DNA from 2 places in the Arthrobacter sp. 08Y14 genome. Region 2 is predicted to be linked to the other one. Evidence: riboswitches for the same ligand, from Rfam matches in the RefSeq annotation. Region 2 holds a riboswitch; the other holds the start of a gene.

Region 1 (5,556 bases), on a different contig from region 2:
GTCTCAGCGCCGTTCGTTTCCTCCTGCATGAGGCGATGTCCTGGCCCGCTTCACTGGGGGTCCTTGTAGCCGCCGTCGTCCTGCTTCCGTTCCTGCCTCTGGGCGTGGGCTTGTATCCCGTTCCCCGCCTTTTAGCAGCCCTGAACCTGCTGGCCTCCCGGGCGCAGGCCCGTGCGGCCGCCTACAGCTGTGCCGTCGTGCCCTTTGACCGCCGCCGGCTGGAGGACAGATATACCTTCGGGGAGCTGGCGGTGCTGGTGAGCGCGCCCGAAACGAAGCGTGACGTGTCCTGGCTGTTGTTCCACGGGGCTTTCGCTCTGCTGTCCGGCTGCCTGGCCGTGGCGCTGCCGCTGGCCGCGGTGCTCTACGTATTCGCGGCGCCGTTATGGATGCTGTTTCCCTCGGCGACGCCGCTTGAGCTCGCCTTTCCGGTGACCAGCTGGCCTGCGGCAGGAGCCACCGTCCTGCTGGGCCTGATCTACGGATATGCAGCCTGGCTGCTGCCTCCGTGGCTGGCGCGGCGTCTCAGCGGCGGGACGCTGGCAATTCTTTCGCCCCGCCGGTATGACGAGCTCTCCCGAAGGATCCAAGATCTGTCCGCTGCCCGTGCCAGCGCCCTGACGGCCCATGCCGCTGAATTGCGCCGGATCGAAAGGGAACTGCACGACGGCGCCCAGAACCGGCTGGTGGGCGTGGTGATGATGCTTGGGCTGGCCCAGCGCGCAGCGGAGAGCGATCCCGCCGCCGCAGCTCCCTTCATCAGCCGCGCCCAGGACGCCGCCACCGAGGCACTGGCCGGCCTGCGCGAGGCCGTGCACGACATCTACCCGCCCATCCTCGATGAGCTGGGCCTGGGCGGAGCTGCTTCAGCACTGACCAGCCGCTCTCCCATTCCGTGCTCCCTGGACGTCCATGGCCTGCTGCGCGCTCCTGCGGCTGTGGAATCAGCTGCTTACTTTGTGCTGGCTGAGGCGCTCACCAATGCGGCGAAACATTCGAATGCGTCGCGAATCGAGGTGGTCCTGCGCACTGAGGCCATACCGCGCGAAGATGTGCTGGTGATCCGGGTGGCCGACGACGGCGACGGCGGGGCTGCTGTCCCGCCGTATGGTGCGGGGTCCGGCGCCAGTACCGGTCCCGGCCCCGGGGCCGGCAGGGGCACCGGGCTGGCGGGAATTGCCCGCCGGGCCTCCGCTTTTGGCGGCAAGCTGATCCTCAACAGTCCGCAGGGCGGACCAACCGAGCTAAGGGTGGAACTGCCATGCGCCTTCTGATCGCCGAAGATGATGCCCTTCTGCGCGCCGGACTGGAGCTGCTGCTGAAGGGCGAGGGTTTCGAGGTGGTCGGCTCGGCTGACAACGCTGAGGACCTGCTCGCCGCCTTTGAGCCGGGGAGCGCGGACGGTGCGGTCCTCGATGTCCGGATGCCGCCGTCGTTCACTAATGAGGGGCTGCGCGCCGCGCTGGAGCTGCGTTCGCGCGTACCGGACTTTCCGGTCCTGGTCCTGTCCTCCTATGTGGAGGACAGATATGCCAGCCGGCTCCTGGCCTCCGGTGCGCAGGGCGTGGGCTACCTGCTGAAGGAACGCGTGGGCAAGGTGGGCGATTTCGTGGACGGCCTGAGGCGTGTCCTGGCCGGCGGAACGGTGATGGACCCGGAAGTCATTGCCCAGCTCTTCAGCCGCCGCGGCACGCAGGACCCGGTGAGGTCACTGACCCCGCGGGAGTTCCAAGTGCTGGGGCTGGTGGCCGAGGGACTCGGCAACACTGCCATTGCCCAGGCCATTTTCGTTTCCGAAACCGCCGTCAGCAAGCACATCGGCAATATCTTCGCGAAACTCGGTCTTTCTCCGTCTGACAGCGGCCACCGCCGGGTTCTGGCCACTTTGGCGTACCTTCGGTCCTAATTGACTGGGATTTACGGAAAGCATTTGCTGACCCAAACATTTTTTCTCCTGCGCACCCCGCCCGCACTCTGGACAAACGTGTCACCGGACTGTACCGCTGGTCCTTCCATCCAGTCCGCTGCGGCACAGCGAACAGGACAGGTAGGCTAAAGAGTGCCCCGGTTCCGGTTGATGCATACCCGGTCCGGCAAGATGACGAGGAAGAGATGAATATGCCAGAGCTTCAAGGGAACGATCCCGACAGTATTCGCCAAGAATTCGGTTACCTCACCGTCGCGGAAATCCTGCAGCTCTGTGCCACCCAGAAGATCCTGGACCCTTCATCCATACTGATTTCCCGCAAAGCACAGCTGGGCGAGGGTAATGTGTTTTATCCCGGAACCGTTATTGCCGTCGACGAACAGAGTTTCTGCGTCATTGGAGACCGGAACATCTTTTATCCAAGTACGTTCTTGTCTGCGGAGGACGGCGGAATGCTTCTGCTCGGCTCCGAAATCACCCTGGGGCCGGGCGGCGTCCAGCTCACGGCGGGCCGGTCGGATGCTGTTGCAGTGGGCGACCGCGCCCGGCTCACCCACGGTGCCGTCGTGACGGGAAGGTCGGTGCTTGGCTCCGGATCGCAGATCGTTGGCGCGGTCCGTGCGGAGTCAGTGGTGCTGGCCGACGGCGGGGACCATGCTTCGCTGCCGGCCGAAAAGCGCGGTTCAGTGCTGAAGGGATCCGGTGTTGCCCGCGGGCTGAGGCTTGCACCCGGTGACCTGGTGCACGGATTCGGGGAGTTGACCTCAGCCACGCTCCAGCGCCAGACGGATTCGCCTGCCTAACGGTCTCCGGCGGGCTGATTGCGGGGATCCGCCGGCTCCCCATACCCCCGGTTTCCGGGGGCGCGGCGGCCTATTGTGCCACCGGCCACCAATACCATACAGCGGCGCCACTCACACGCCTGTGCGACCTTCGTTACTAAATAGTTATCTGCCCGTAATCAGCTTGTACTGTTGAAGCCATGCCGTTACCTGAAACGGCGCCCTTGACTTGTTACCTAGCTCTGCCGCTGGTCAAGGTCCACAGATTTCACACTTCGGCAGAGGCGGGGGAACCACTTACGGGTTCCTTGAATCCTTGGGGTTAAGTCAGCCGAGGGTTTCTTCGGCGGACCGGATGACTCCCATCCGCATCCGACAGCTCACCTCGCAGGTATCGGGAGAGGTAACTCTAATGTTGAACAATACTCGTGGACGCCACCGTGCCGGAAATATCGGAATGTGGGCCGCAATCGCAAACACCGCAAGCGGCAAGGCCCGCACCGTGGGCAGCGCCGCTGCAGTCATGGCGGCAGGCTCCGGCCTGGTGCTGAGCATGGCCGGCCCCGCCTCGGCAGGCGTCATCGCAAACGACTCAACCGAGTCTTACAGCGCTCCTGCGGCTGTCACCGCGCCCGTGGAAACTCCGGCACCCGCCGCGGTCTCCACCGCGTCAACGCACGTTGTCCAGCCGGGCGACACCCTGAGTGCAATTTCAGCCACCTACGGCGTCAGCCTGGACAACGTCCTGGCACTGAACGGCCTTGCGCTGGAATCCATCATCTACCCCGGTGACGTCATCACGTACGCCGGAGGCGCTGTTGCTGAGGTAGCTGAAGCTGCCTACGCCGCACCCGCCGAAGCTGCCTACGCTGCACCGGCTGAGGCCGTCTACGCCGCACCGGCGGAAGCCAGCCCGGCCGCAGCCGACTTCAGCACCTTCAGCACCCAGGCGTCCTCCGTGACCCCGGCCGCTTCCACGGGTGCAGCTGTCACCGGCACGAACTCCATCATGCTGAACTCCGCCTACGCCCAGATGGGCGCCGCCCAGGACTGCACCGTCCTGGTGGAGGTTGCCCTCCGGGCAGCCGGCCACTCGGTGGGCGACCTGGCACCGGCACAGCTGGCTGCTTACGGAACCCCGGTTTCTGACCCCCAGCCCGGCGACATCATCTACTACGCCGACGGCGGCATGGGCTTTGCCCACATCGCCATCTACGTTGGTGACGGCCAGGCCATCCACAGCGGATGGAACGGCAACCAGACTGTCCAGCAGAGCGCCAACGTCGGTTCCGGCGCTGTCTACTACCGCGTAGCGTAATCTCGCAGCAGTAGCTCCTATCGGGGCGCAGGAAGCGAACGGACCTGCGCCCCGATAAAGGTAAGAGAACGCCCGGCCAGTTGGCCGGGCGTTCTCTTTGGTTAGTTAGGACACGCACCCGGTTGGGGTGCGCCGGTGAACTGAAATGTCAGGCCGCGGGCTCGTTCTCAGTGTTTTCGTTTCCATCGTTCCCGCCGTCTTCATGGTGGTCACCGTCGCTGTGTCGGTCCCTGGCGGGGCGGTCTTCGTCCGGGGTGCCATCGTCGAACTTGCCATCGTGATGGCGGCCGGCGTGCCCGCGTTCCGGTGCATCCTCGGGGGTGCCATCCTCGGTGGCGCCGTCGTCTGTGCCTTCCTCGACACCCTTCTTGTCGCCGTTGTCCGGCTCCTGTCCGTCGCCCTGGGCTTCCCCGTCGTCGCCGCGCATCTTGTGGTCGCCGTCGCGCATACCCTTTTCTGGCTTGGAATCAGTGTCCTGGTCCGTGTCCGGGTCCTGCTGGTTTTCCTGCTGTTCGGTCACTGACGCCTGTTCCTGGTCGACACTGTTGTCACCAGTGGCCAGGCCGGCAAAGAAGGCACCAACCAGCAGTGCCAGACCTCCCACGACACCAAGAATCCAGCCGAGCGGGCCCCTGACCTTGTCCCGGAAAGCCATCGTGTTTACTCACCTCCAATAGTGGTTTACCTACACAACTATTTTCGGAGCTGATTCTTCGAGGATTCTTAGACTTCCACGACTCTCGGGCTTCCAAGGCTCTCGGGCTTCCGCTGCTCAGAACGGGGAATGCTCCCGGGCTGCCGGAAGCCGCACTTCCAGCACACCTCCGGACCCGTTCACCGCCGGCAAGGCCTGGACGCTGCCGCCGTACCGTGCCGCAATTTCCGCCACGAGGGCCAGTCCCAGACCGTAATGCCGTGGTCCCGGCGTTTCTTCTGCCCTGTCGCGGGCCGAGGCAAACCGTTCGAAGGCGTGCCGGCTGAAACCGGGCGGAAAGCCAGGTCCGTCGTCGGACACACGAATGACCGCTTCTCCGCCGCTTTTTCGAACCGAGAAGCGCACCTGTGAACGGGCAAAGTCCAAGGCGTTGGCGCCGAGCGCCGTGAACACCCGCTGCAGCGCGAACTGTCCGCCGCGCACCAGCACCTGCGGCTCGGGGGCTTCAAGTTCCAGTGTCAATCCCCGCCGATGAGCCGCGGGTTCCAGGGAGTTGACGGTGGAGCCGGCCAGCGACACCAGGTTTACCTCCTCCAACGGTCCCGATTGGCGGGGATCAGCAGACATCAGCAAATCTTCGAGGATTCCGTTAAGCACCTTGGTGTCATCCACCACCTCGTCGGCAGCGTGAACGGCTGCCTCGCGGGACTTCGGCGCATCCGTTTCCGCGGCCAGCCGACGGCGGAGCATCTGTGCGCGCATGCTCAGGAGTGTGAGCGGTGTCCTCAATTCATGGCTGGCATCGGCAACAAAGCGCCGCTGCAGGGCCAGGGCTTCGGCCATCGGCCGCATGGCGGCCCGGGCCGCCCAGGCC
Region 2 (5,556 bases):
CTGGGTCTTCCTTATTAACACCCTCACCTTCGCTGCCATGGTCATCGCCCTGCTGAAGATGCGCAGCAGTGAACTAAGGGTTCTGCCCAAAGCGGCTCCGGGCAAGGGGCGCATCAGGGCGGGTTTGCAGTACGTCCGGCTTCGCCCCGACCTGATGATGGTGCTTTTGGCCGTGTTTATCGTGGGCACCTTCGGGCTCAACTTCGCCGTCTTCATTGCGGCCATGGCCCGCACCGAGTTCGGCCAGGACGCCGGAATCTTCGGTTTGCTGAACTCGGTCATGGCCATTGGCTCGGTGTGCGGGGCGCTGCTCTCGGCACGGCGGGACAAACCGCGGCTGCGTTTTGTCTTCGGTGCGGCTGGGGCTTTTGGTGCAGCCTGCCTGGTGGCAGCCTCAGCGCCCACCCTGTTGTGGTTTGCCGTGTCGCTCATTCCGGTGGGACTCTTTGCGCTCACCCTGATGACCAGCGCCAACGCCTATGTCCAAACGACCACCACCCCGGTGATGCGCGGGCGGGTGATGGCGCTGTACTTCGCCATCTTCATGGGAGGAACCCCCATCGGTGCTCCTCTGGTGGGCTGGGTATCCAACAGTTTTGGGCCGCGCTGGAGCCTGGGCGTAGCGGCCGCATCCGGGCTTATCACCGCCGTGGTGGGTTTCGTCTGGGCATGGCGGGCGCACCACCTGCGGATTCACTATGACCGGGCTCTTCCCCGGCGGCTCCACATGACCACCAGTGAGACAGAGCAGGACCCGGGCCTGGTCTAAAGGCCGGGTCCTGCTGGTTGGCTCTCTCGCTGTCCGGGGGAATTACCGGGTGTGTTCGATGACGTAGTCAATGCACTGCAGCAGCGCGCTGACGTCGTCCGGCTCGATGGCCACGAACGTTGCGATCCGCAGTTGGTTGCGGCCGAGCTTGCGGTAAGGCTCCACGTCCACGACGCCGTTTGCGCGGAGCGTCTTTGCGATTGCCGCCGCATCAATGCTGTCGTCGAAGTCAATCGTGGCAATGACATTGGAGCGGTCCTCGGGCCGGGCCACGAAGGGAGTGGCCAGAGGGGAAGCTTCCGCCCAGGCATAGATCCGGCCGGCGGAGTCCGCTGTGCGCGCGGTGGCGAAGTCCAGGCCGCCGTTCGCGTTCAGCCATTCGATTTGCGCGTTCAGCGTGACCAGGGTGGACAGCGACGGCGTGTTGTAGGTCTGGTTGAGCTTGGAATTGTCGATGGCCGTCTGCAGGTTCAGGAAATCGGGAATCCAGCGGTCCGTTGCATTGATCTGCGCGGCCCGTTCCAGTGCCGCGGGGGAAAACATGCCCAGCCACAACCCTCCGTCGGAAGCGAAGTTCTTCTGCGGAGCAAAGTAGTACACATCGGATTCCGCCAGGTCCACGTCCAAGCCACCGGCGGCAGAGGTCGCGTCGATGAGGACCAGTGAATCGGCGTCGGCGCCCTGAACACGCCGGACCGGTGCGGCGACGCCCGTGGATGTTTCATTCTGGGGCCAGGCGTAAACGTCCACTCCGGCCTCAGCGACAGCCTCGGGACGGGTTCCCGGGTCAGCCTTGATGATGGAGGACTCCGCGAGGAACGGAGCCTTGTTGGTGGCCGCGGCGAATTTGGAACCGAACTCGCCGAAGGACAAATGCTGTGCTTTTTCCCGAACCAGGCCGAAGGACGCCACATCCCAGAATGCGGTGGAACCGCCTACCCCAAGTACCACCTCGTAGCCGTCCGGCGCGCGAAAAAGGCTGGAGAGTCCCTCCCGTACGTTCCCCACAAGATTACGGACGGGTGCCTGGCGGTGGGAGGTGCCGAGCAGGTTTGCGCCGGCGCGGGACAGTGCTTCCATCTGTTCCGGACGCACCTTGGAGGGGCCGGCACCGAACCGGCCGTCCCGGGGGAGTAGTTCGGCGGGAATCGTTAGCGAGGCGGTTTCGCCCATGGGGTATCGCTCCAAGCGGTAGGCAGGGTGCTCTGATATGCCCTTTTATTCTGCCCCACCGTGCCGTGTCCGGGCCATTTGTGAACTCGCTCAGCAAGGTGCCGGACACCGCTGGAATTATCCGCCCCGTGGGTCAATGAAGTAACGTATTGGCAGTAATCACCTGTGGCGGCGGCGTCCAGCCGTTGTTCTCCTGATCTTCCCTCGAATACATAGGAGCGGCCCTGCCATGACGGACCTCATCGATACCACTGAGATGTATCTGCGGACCATCCTGGAGCTTGAAGAGGAGAACATTGTTGCGCTCCGGGCGCGGATCGCAGAACGCCTGCGCCACTCCGGGCCAACGGTCTCCCAGACAATCGGCCGGATGGAACGGGACGGACTGGTGGTGGTGTCCGGGAACAGGCATCTCGAGCTGACCGAACTGGGCCGGCGCCGGGCAACGGAAGTGATGCGTAAGCACCGCCTGGCGGAACGGCTGCTCTCAGACGTGATCGGCTTGGACTGGGCGTATGTGCATGATGAAGCCTGCCGCTGGGAACACGTGATGAGCGAGCGGGTGGAGCGGCGCCTTTATGAATTGTTGGGCCGGCCCACGGAATCGCCGTACGGAAACCCCATCCCGGGCCTGGAAGAGATTGGCGGAGTAGCCGCCGAACTCTTCCACCACGGAGTCATCAACCTGGTTGCAGCGGTTGCCGCGACTGAGCCCGGAACCAAGCTGCAGCTGGTTCGCCTTGCCGAACCGGTCCAGGTGGAGCCCGAACTGCTCGTCCAGCTTGATGAGGCAGGGCTGCGCCCGGGTGCGGAACTTACCGCCGAGACGGTGGCCGGCTACATCTCCGTGCGCGTACCAGGGATTGAAGGGGCGCTCGAGCTTCCTCCAGAGGTAGCCAACCACGTGTTTGTTTCCACCGCCGGATAACGGAATGGTCTCTTTTGGCTTCCTTAACCTATAGTGACTTAATGACGTTGAAATAACACCGTTATCCGGGCCTTACGCCGAACCCTGCCACTGGCCCGGAATTTCAGACTTTCAGGCAGGGGCGGAGGACCCATCAATCGGCAGCCAAGGCTGCCTCGGGGTGAAGCCTCCAGCATCAGCACAGCGGCCGCACCACTGGTGTGGCCGGTGGTGAGTGCGGGGCCGAGTTTCTCTACTCGAATCCGACAGCTAACTTCGCAGGCATATGAGAGAGGTATACCTTGTCGAAGCATGCTGCCCCGGGCAGGCGCCGCGCGTCTGCTCCGGCCCCGGCTCCACGCTCCCGGAACGGCCAGACATCCGGCCGCCGCCGCGCGGAAACCAAGAACCACACCCTAGGCGACACCGCACAAAAGGTAGCGATCACAGCGGCAACCTCCGGCCTGATCCTCACCGTTGCCATCCCCACCACCGCCGCCGTCAGCGAGCCCGTGCAGGAACTGCAGGCTGTTGCGGTTGAAGCCCCGGTGGTATCGGCTGATCCCGAAGCGACAGTCAGCTTTGAACGTGCCGCACTCAGCAGCAAATTCGATCCCGAAGCCAAACTCCGACACGTGGTTGTTGCCTCCGGTTCGGAGATCTCTGCAGGCGCGGCCAAGGGGACGCTCGCGAAGCCGCTGGCAGCGGACCTCGTTGAAACGTCGGGCTTCGGCTACCGGGTCAGCCCGATCACGGGCACCGCGGGCGAGATGCACCGCGGCCAGGACTTTTCGGCCGCCTGCGGCACTGACGTCACTGCAGCTGCGTCCGGGACCGTGACCTTCTCGGGCTGGCACGCCTACGGTGGCGGCAACCGCGTGGTTGTGGACCACGGTAACGGTGTTGAAACGACTTACAACCACATGTCCAGCCTTGCCGTTGCTGTGGGAGCCACGGTGGAGCGGGGGGACCTGGTGGGGGCCAGCGGTACCACCGGTGCTTCCACGGGCTGCCACCTGCACTTTGAGGTCATGGTGAACGGCGAAGTTGTTGACCCGCTGGGCTGGCTGTGACCGCAGGATAACCATTCCGTGACCTGAACGTGACATTGGCCAAATGTTGTTGTAAGGTCATCCTCGTGCCTGATCGACCTAAAGATCGGGCACCCTCTAACAGATCGCCGAGCTCTGCCACTGTCTGAGGTCCGTTCGCAACATCGCATGGCAGAGGCGGGGGAACCAAATTCGGGCTTCGCAAGAAGCCCTTGGGGTTAAGTTGCCAGGCTTCACAGCCGGCAACCGGGTGACTCCCATCCGAATCCGACAGCTCACCTCGCAGGCATTGGGAGAGGCAAACTTGTGTCATCAGTAGCTCACGGCCGCCGTCGCGCGGCCACCGTCCAGTCGAGCCCAATTTCAGCATTGTCCCGGGCCGTCACCTCCAATGTGGGAACCATCGGCCGCCAGGCAGCCGTCGTCGTCGCTGCTTCAGGACTCGTCCTGGCCGCTGGTCTTCCCGCCCAGGCAGCCGTCAGCACCGATCGTCAGGCACTCGAGGCCACTCCGCTCAGTGCCGTAACCACCACCGGCGCCGTTTCGGTCTCCGCACAGGCACCCTTCGAACTGGCCACCATTGAGCCGGTCTCTGCTGTATCCGGCGCTGAATACCGTGCCCAGGTTGCTGCGGAAGAAGCAGCAGCGGCTGCAGCCGCCGTAGCCCAGGAGCAGGCAGTTCAGGCCCAGCAGGCTGCCGCCGTTCAGGCGCAGCAGGCCGTAGCCGTTCAGGCCCAGCCCGCAGCCCCGGCCGCCACCAACGCGGCACCTGCAGCGGCTCCGGCCGTCAACACCCCGGCTCCCGCACCTGCTTCGGCTCCTGCTCCCGCAGCCAGCGGTATTGGCGCGGCCCTGGTAGCCTCCGCCTACTCGCAGATCGGCGTTGCCCAGGACTGCACCGCCATGGTGGAGAATGCACTGCGTTCGGTCGGCAAGTCGGTTGGCGACCTGGCTCCCGCGCAGTTCTTCGCATACGGCTCTGTTGTCGGCTCGCCCGAGCCGGGCGACCTCGTCATCACCTCCGGCCACGTAGCAATCTACGTGGGCAACGGTCAGGTAATCAGCGGCGGCTTCGACGGTATGAACACCGTTCTGCACCCGCTGTCCTACCTCGGCGGCGCAAGCTTCGTCCGCGTCAGCTAAGCCCAGTTGCAGATAACGGAGACTTCACTCGCATGACTTCTACAACTGAGCGTGCCCGTCACCGCGCACCGGTGGAACGCACCGCACCGCTGAGTGCACTTGCCCAGGCAGTGTCTGCCAACGCCGGTTCCATGGGACGGCAGGCGGCTGTTGTTGTTGCTGCATCCGGCCTGGTTCTGGCTTCCGGTGTCGCAGCCAACGCAACAGGTTCCGATGTTGCCCGCGACGTTCAGACCAGCACGCTGGACCTGGCCGCTGCCGCACAACTGACGGTTCCTTCCACTGCTTCCGTGAACTTTGACCGTCCGGCCGTTGCCGGTGTCATTACGGCTCCTGAAGCAGTGCAGCCTGAGATTGCCGTGCAGTCCCAGACTGCGCTGCAGACGCCGGCAATGCAGTCCGAGGCAGGGCAGCCCGCGGCAGAGCAGTCCCAAGCGGCAGCCCCGCTGCAGGACGCAACTCCTGCGGGCTACGGTGCACAACCTGCCGTCTCGGCCAGCCCCGCTCCGGTC

The links. A riboswitch is a leader RNA that binds a small molecule or an ion and turns the genes downstream of it on or off. The one in region 2 is predicted to bind cyclic di-AMP.
Region 1: linked by a shared signal. The riboswitch ahead of CXR03_RS08920 (LysM peptidoglycan-binding domain-containing protein) and the one ahead of CXR03_RS17285 (M23 family metallopeptidase) in region 2 are both predicted to bind cyclic di-AMP.

The regions. Positions count from the first base shown of each region.
Region 1 covers NZ_PJIX01000002.1:501,797-507,352, reverse strand. The annotation lists gene CXR03_RS08935 (histidine kinase) at 1-1,274, shown strand, start outside; gene CXR03_RS08930 (response regulator transcription factor) at 1,262-1,906, shown strand; gene CXR03_RS08925 (hypothetical protein) at 2,119-2,730, shown strand; cyclic di-AMP (ydaO/yuaA leader) riboswitch at 2,966-3,117, shown strand; gene CXR03_RS08920 (LysM peptidoglycan-binding domain-containing protein) at 3,122-4,027, shown strand; gene CXR03_RS08915 (hypothetical protein) at 4,176-4,682, opposite strand; gene CXR03_RS08910 (HAMP domain-containing sensor histidine kinase) at 4,800-5,556, opposite strand, start outside.
Region 2 covers NZ_PJIX01000005.1:95,416-100,971, reverse strand. The annotation lists gene CXR03_RS17300 (MFS transporter) at 1-769, shown strand, start outside; gene serC (phosphoserine transaminase) at 812-1,942, opposite strand; gene CXR03_RS17290 (metal-dependent transcriptional regulator) at 2,172-2,870, shown strand; cyclic di-AMP (ydaO/yuaA leader) riboswitch at 2,936-3,149, shown strand; gene CXR03_RS17285 (M23 family metallopeptidase) at 3,152-3,922, shown strand; cyclic di-AMP (ydaO/yuaA leader) riboswitch at 4,018-4,204, shown strand; gene CXR03_RS17280 (NlpC/P60 family protein) at 4,208-5,044, shown strand; gene CXR03_RS17275 (NlpC/P60 family protein) at 5,077-5,556, shown strand, end outside.